2 linked regions of the Posidoniimonas polymericola genome follow. The protein of the gene in region 1 interacts with the protein of each later gene in a pairwise test. Links are inferred from orthologs where the notes say so. Each region holds a gene or a part of one and is shown in the gene's direction. Other genes may lie near its edges.

Region 1 (3,630 bases):
GGCGAATCGCCGGAGGCAACCGCCGAGCGGCGCTTCCTCGAGGGGATCGTCCACCCGCGGGTCCGCGAGCTGCTGAAGCAAGCCCTGCGCGACTACGCGGCGACGGGCGGCCGGGTGGCGGTGCTCGACATCCCGCTGCTGATCGAGGCCGGCTGGGCCGACGACTGCGACCTCGTCCTGTTTGTCGATGCCCCCCAATCCGCACGGTCGGATAGGACTTCCACACGCGGCTGGGACTCCGCTGAGTTGAGTCAACGAGAGCAGGCACAGCTGCCGATAGACCGAAAACGGTCGCGTGCGGACCTGGTGATCAGCAACGACGCCGACCTCGCGACCCTCGAGCGTGAGATCGCTGAGCTCTGGAGTCGAGAGATAGCCCCCCGGTTAGCGGGCTGACGAACGCTGGCCGACCGATTCGGTGACCCGCTTGAGGGGATCCGTAACCCCTTCGTTTAGAACAATCGCAAAAATAAGCATCCCCATCGCGACTATTTTTGTCATACTAGAGCTATCTGAGAGTTCCCAAGCGAACTGATCGTGCGGGCCTGTTCTGGCCTGGCGGCGGGCGATAAGCAGCTTGGGCGCCCTCGATCCCTCCCCCCACCTACCGGCCCACGGTCTCACACCTCGGCCACCCCTCCACTCGTCCTGTTCAGGAGTGAAAATTCATCATGGCTGACGCGAGCAATCGCGGATCACGCAACGGCGTGCGCCCGCCCCATCACCGCCGCCCCAACCGAACTTCTAGCGGCGGCAGCGACAACAGCCGCTACATCGACCAAGAGCTGCTCCGCCGCCTCGACCGCGAAGAACCGCTGTCGCTGGCCGAAGAACTCGACAAGGCCGCCGAGCGGGTCCGCCGCGCCGGCCCGGCCCTGGGTAAAGCCAAGGAGCTCGACAGCAACATCCACGTTGCCGAGCTGCAGAAGCAGACCATGCCGTCCCTGATCGAGATCGCCAAGGGAGAGGGCATTGAGGACTGCGCCGGCCTGAAGAAGCAGGAGCTGATCTTCAAGATCCTGAAGTCGCGCGTCCGGCTCAACGGCCTGATGTTCGGCGAGGGGACCCTAGAGATCCTGCCGGACGGGTTCGGCTTCCTCCGCAGCCCGGACTACCACTACCTTTCCTGCCCGGACGACATCTACGTGTCGCCGAGCCAGATCCGGCGGTTCAACCTCCGCAACGGCAACACGGTGGCCGGCGCCATCCGCCCGCCCAAGGAGAACGAGCGGTACTTCGCCCTGCTGCGGGTCGAGACCATCAACGACGAGGACCCGAACATGCTGTCGCGGAAGGTCTCGTTCGACGACCTGACGGCGTGCCACCCGGGCGAGCGGATCCGCATGGAGACCACCCCCGAGGAGGTTGATATGCGGGTGGTCGACATGATCGTGCCGATCGGGTTCGGCCAGCGTGGCCTGATCGTCAGCCCGCCCCGCGCCGGCAAGACGATCCTGATGCAGAAGATGGCCCGTTCGGTGCTCACAAACTACCCGGACGCCTACGTGATCATGCTGCTCATCGACGAGCGGCCCGAAGAGGTCACGGACATGGAGCGAGAGGTTAAGGGCCCCAACTGCGAGGTCATCAGCAGCACCTTCGACGAGCCCGCCGCCCGCCACGTGCAGGTCAGCGAGATGGTCATCGAGAAGGCCAAGCGGATGGTCGAGTACGGCAAGGACGTCGTGATCTTCCTGGACAGCATCACCCGGCTGGCCCGGGCGTGGAACTCCGAGTGCCCGTCGAGCGGCAAGGTGCTGTCCGGCGGCATCGACGCCAACGCGATGCAGCGTCCCAAGCGGTTCTTCGGCTCGGCCCGCAAGGTCGAAGAGGGGGGCTCGCTGACGATTGTCGCGACCGCGCTGGTCGACACCGGCAGCCGGATGGACGAGGTGATCTTCGAGGAGTTCAAGGGGACCGGCAACCAGGAGATCATGCTGGACCGGGCGTTGGTCGACAAGCGGATCTGGCCGGCCATCGACATCAACCGCTCCGGCACCCGGCGGGAGGAGATGCTGATGGACCCCGAGGAGTACCGCCGGGTCTGCCTGCTGCGTCGGGTCATCAACGAGCTGGCCCCGGCCGATGCGATGGACATGCTCACCAAGCGGCTCCTCAAGACCGGCAGCAACGCCGAATTCTTGATGAGCATGAAGGAAGCCTAGCGATTCTAGATTTCAGATTGCGGATTGAGTCGCAAGCGAACTCCAGAATCCCCCTCCCCGGCAGGGGGAGGGGCTAGGGGAGGGGGTTCGCCCTACATCAAGAGACAGCGTGCAAAAGGGAGCTAGCCGCCGAAGCAACCATCCAATCGTTTGTTATTTCGGAAGGCGAGCTGCTGTCACTCGACCCAGCACTACCGGTTTGGCGATCGCTGCAGGCCATGACCGCGGTCGATGAACTGCAGGGCTACACCATCGACATGTGGGAATGCCTGCACGACTGGCTGCAGGTGGTGCACAGGATCAACTCCGCGGATGGCTACCACCCTGACTATCTGTCACACCTTGACTGGCTGACGCCTGGTGGGGAGGTCATGGTGCTACCGAGGTCAAGGGCGCGCGAGTTGGCGACTACGATCAGGAAGAAGTCGCCAGGCGCGGGTGCTCGGTCCGGCTTGTTCGAATGTTATGGAATACACCTCGATCAAGATCGAGAATTCGAAGCAGCTGGGTTGGATTTCCTATCCCGACAGGCAACGCACTGTCTGGCGCCCACAGACTCCGTGCTAATATCGGCCCTTGAGTCAGGCCAATCACCCTCAATAAGCCAATGAACGTCATTACCCCCGTGGACGCACCCGACAACTGCCGCTTCGCGATTGTGGTCGCCGAGTGGAACAAGTCGATCACCCAGAAGCTGCTCGACGGCGCCGTGGCGACCTTCGCCGAACGGGGCGTGGCCGAGGACGCAGTGGATGTCGCGTGGGTGCCGGGGGCCTGGGAGATCCCGGTAATCACCCAGCGGCTGGCGGACACCTGCCGGTACGCAGGGATCCTGACGCTGGGGGCGGTGATCAAGGGCGACACCGTGCACGACCACTGGATCAACGCCGGTGTGACGGACGGCCTGATGCGGATTGGCATTGAGCACAGCCTGCCGGTGCTGTTCGGCGTATTGACCTGCGAGACGCTGGAGCAGGCAATCCAGCGGGCGGGCGGGAGCGTCGGCAACAAGGGCTCGGAGTGCGCCGAGGCGGCCCTTCACATGGCCGGCTTGCTGGCGGCCCTCCCAACGCGATAATAAGGGATTGCCCGCCACGTCGGCGGGCACCGCGTCGCCCCCGACCCCCGCACTCGGCCCCCTAGGCCGGCCCCTTTCCTATGTCCGTCCGCAGCCGCAGCCGCGAGGTCGCCCTTCAGATCCTGTTCGAGGACGAGCACAACTCGCGCGACTCGGTCGCCGAGCTGAAGGACTTCCTGCACGGGCGACTCAACAACCCCGATGCCGAGGCGTTCGCCCAGACGCTGATTCTGGGGGTCCGCCGCAACCGCGGCGAGATCGACCAGGAGATCGAGCGGATCGCCCAGAACTGGTCGCTCACCCGGATGGCGGCGACCGACCGCAACGTGCTGCGTCTGGGGGCCTTCGAGATCCTGTACGGCGACACGCCCTTCAAGGTGGCGGTCA
Region 2 (2,767 bases), on another replicon or contig:
AAGTTAGCGTGTGAAAGCATCAGGCGGAGAGGGGGGGGGCAGCCGCAGGCGTTCCCCTCTCCACTCTTGCCTGCCGCTTTCCAACAGGGGCGTAGCTCAATTGGCAGAGCACCGGTTTCCAAAACCGGGGGTTGTGAGTTCGAGTCCCACCGCCCCTGCTTAGCAGCCTCCGAGCGTCGGAGTTGTGCACGAGGCGGGGTTTGCCCGCAGGGTCTCCAGTGGGGTCCCAGCGGGGGTCTCGGCAGCGGTGTAGTAGCCCGCAGGGCTGTAGTCGAAAGAGGGGCGAACCCGCCCTGTACGGAGCGGAGTGGTTGGCTCGCCGGTTTGGCGGGCGGCGGCCCGCAGCAACGAGGCTCACAGGATCGTGACCGCATACCTACACCAACTGTTTTCGATCGGGTTTTACAAGCGGACGCAAGGGAGGGTCGCCCGGCAGGTGACCTTCTACGCGATCGCGATCGCCATTGCGGTCGGCTCCTACTCGTTGATGACCTGGATGCAGGCCAACGGTTCGGAGAACGCCAATGCGTTGGCGGTGCCGGTTTCCGTGGGCGTGTTTGCGCTCGGCGCCTGGGCCGCCTTCCGGCTGGTGCAGCTACCGACGTTCGCCGATTTTTTGATCTCCGTCGAGGCGGAGATGAACAAGGTCACCTGGCCGAAGCGGGGCGAGTTGTGGCGGGCGTCGGTGGTCGTGATCTTGACGATCTTTGTGCTGGCAGCCCTGCTCTACCTGTACGACCTGGTGTGGAGCAACCTGCTGAACACGCTGCTGTCGATCGGCGGCTAGTAGGCGGCGTTGCCCGCGAGTTTTGTCAGTCGTGAATCATTTGTCTTGTGTTGGTGAATCGTGCTAGACGGCTCTGAAAAGTCGAACGAGGACGCCCCCGCCCCGATCCCGGCGGAGGAGGCGGCCGTCGATGCCCAGGCTGAAGCTCTGCAGGATGTCGGGCCCGCCGCGGGCGCCGAGCAGGAGTCGGCGCCGGCTGACGGCGCTCCCCAGGTCCCGGTCGAAGAGACCGCCGAGGCCGACAGCGGGTTGAGCGCCCAGGACGAGGCAGAGCTGGCGGCCGCCGAGGCCGCCATGGACGACGAAGAGGAGCCGGTCGCGGCCCCCTCGGGCCCCCTCGAGTTGATCGAGGAGGAGGACGAGGACATCGACATGGACTGGTACATCCTCAAGGTCCAGAGCAACCGCGAACGCTCGATTTCGGCCGCGTTGCAGCGGAAGGTCTCGATCGAGGGGCTGGACCGCTACTTTGGCGAGATCATGGTGCCGACCGAGAAGGTCACCGAGTTCAAGGCCGGCAAGAAGAAGGTTGTTGAGCGGAAGATCTGGCCCGGCTACATCGCCGTGCAGATGCACGTCAACGACGACACCTGGTTCGCCATCCGCGAGACCTCCGGCATCGGCGACTTCACCGGATCCGGCGGCAAGCCCACTCCGATGGCGTCGCAGGACGTCGCCAAGATCCTCCACACGGAGGAGGACGAGACCGACGAGGCTCCCAAGCTGGCGATCCCGTTCCAGGAGGGGGACAAGGTCAAGGTCAAGGACGGCAACTTCGAGAGTTTCGAGGGCGAGGTCAGCAAGATCGACGACATCCACGGCAAGGTCACCGTGATGCTCAGCATCTTCGGCCGCCCGACCCCGGTGGAACTCGAGTACTGGCAGGTCGAGAACCTGTAGCGGCGTTCTTCCTGTCACCCCACACCAACCACTTCCTACCATCCAGCAGTCATGGCCAAGCAGTTAGTCGGACAAGAAAAGTTTCAGATCCCTGGCGGTCAGGCGACCCCCGCGCCGCCTGTCGGCACCGCGCTGGGTAAACACGGCATCAACCTTGGCCAGTTTGTTCAGGCGTTCAACGACGCCACGAAGGAAGCCGGCGGGATGATGATCCCGGTCGTGGTGAGCGTCTACAACGACCGCTCCTTCGACTTCATCTGCAAGAGCCCCCCGGCCGCCGTGCTGCTAAAAAAGGCGGCCGGCGTCGCCAAGGGGTCGGGCGTGCCGAACAAGACCAAGGTCGGCAAGGTCACGCAGGCCCAGCTTGAAGAGATCGCCACGACCAAGATGAACGACCTCAACGCCCGCGACGTCGAGCACGCCGCGCGGATGGTGGCCGGCACGGCCCGCAGCATGGGGCTAGTGGTCGAAGGTTAAATCGGGCATACTTACGAGTCTGCCACGCGTTTTTGGGCGGTGCGTGCCTCACGCCTAGAGTCGCAAGTGGTGGTGGTGTAGGAGTTTACGGCATCGCGTTTGAGTCGCGCAGCCACACGAGTGAAGGTGGGACGCGGGGTGAGCCTGATGGGCATCCCCGCGGTTTGGACCACACTTCCCGCATTTTTTGGGGTGAAGCAAGATGGCAAAGCAGTCGAAACGTTTTCGCGCACTCGCCGCGAACCAGAAGAGCAAAGAGGCGTTCCCGCTTTCTGATGCGGTGAAGACCCTCAAAGGCTACGACGGCACCAAGTTCGACCAGATGGTCGAGATCGCGATGCGTTTGGGCATCGACCACACGCAGGCGGACCAGATCGTCCGCGGCTCGATTGTCCTGCCGCACGGCATCGGCAAGGAGCAGCGGGTGGTGGTCTTCGCCAAGGGCCCGCAGGCCGAAGCCGCCAAGGCGGCCGGCGCCGACGAGGTGGGCGACGAGGACCTCTCCAAGAAGATCCTCGGCGGCTGGACCGACTTCGACGTCTGTATTGCGGCGCCCGACATGATGAAGCTGGTCGGCCCGCTTGGCCGGGTGCTCGGCCCCCG

What was found.
Region 2: the proteins of rho (region 1) and nusG interact in binary tests that used the Escherichia coli proteins (3 or more experiments, as listed by UniProt). The link is inferred for Posidoniimonas polymericola from one-to-one orthologs.

What each region holds. Positions count from the first base shown.
Region 1 is NZ_SJPO01000006.1:259,144-262,773, forward strand. The notes cover bases 1-2,918. They hold rho (transcription termination factor Rho), read left to right. Parts: upstream 1-671; coding sequence 672-2,165; downstream 2,166-2,918. Other genes in these bases: coaE (dephospho-CoA kinase), read left to right, coding at 1-396; ribH (6,7-dimethyl-8-ribityllumazine synthase), read left to right, coding at 2,773-2,918. Outside these bases: more of ribH, read left to right, coding at 2,919-3,243; transcription antitermination factor NusB, read left to right, coding at 3,324-3,630. UniProt on the Escherichia coli protein: Facilitates transcription termination by a mechanism that involves Rho binding to the nascent RNA, activation of Rho's RNA-dependent ATPase activity, and release of the mRNA from the DNA template.
Region 2 is NZ_SJPO01000009.1:21,124-23,890, reverse strand. It holds nusG (transcription termination/antitermination protein NusG), read left to right. Parts: upstream 1-847; coding sequence 848-1,687; downstream 1,688-2,767. Other genes in the region: rplA (50S ribosomal protein L1), read left to right, coding at 2,367-2,767; rplK (50S ribosomal protein L11), read left to right, coding at 1,739-2,164; secE (preprotein translocase subunit SecE), read left to right, coding at 365-787; tuf (elongation factor Tu), read left to right, coding at 1-2. UniProt on the Escherichia coli protein: Part of the processive rRNA transcription and antitermination complex (rrnTAC). The complex forms an RNA-chaperone ring around the RNA exit tunnel of RNA polymerase (RNAP).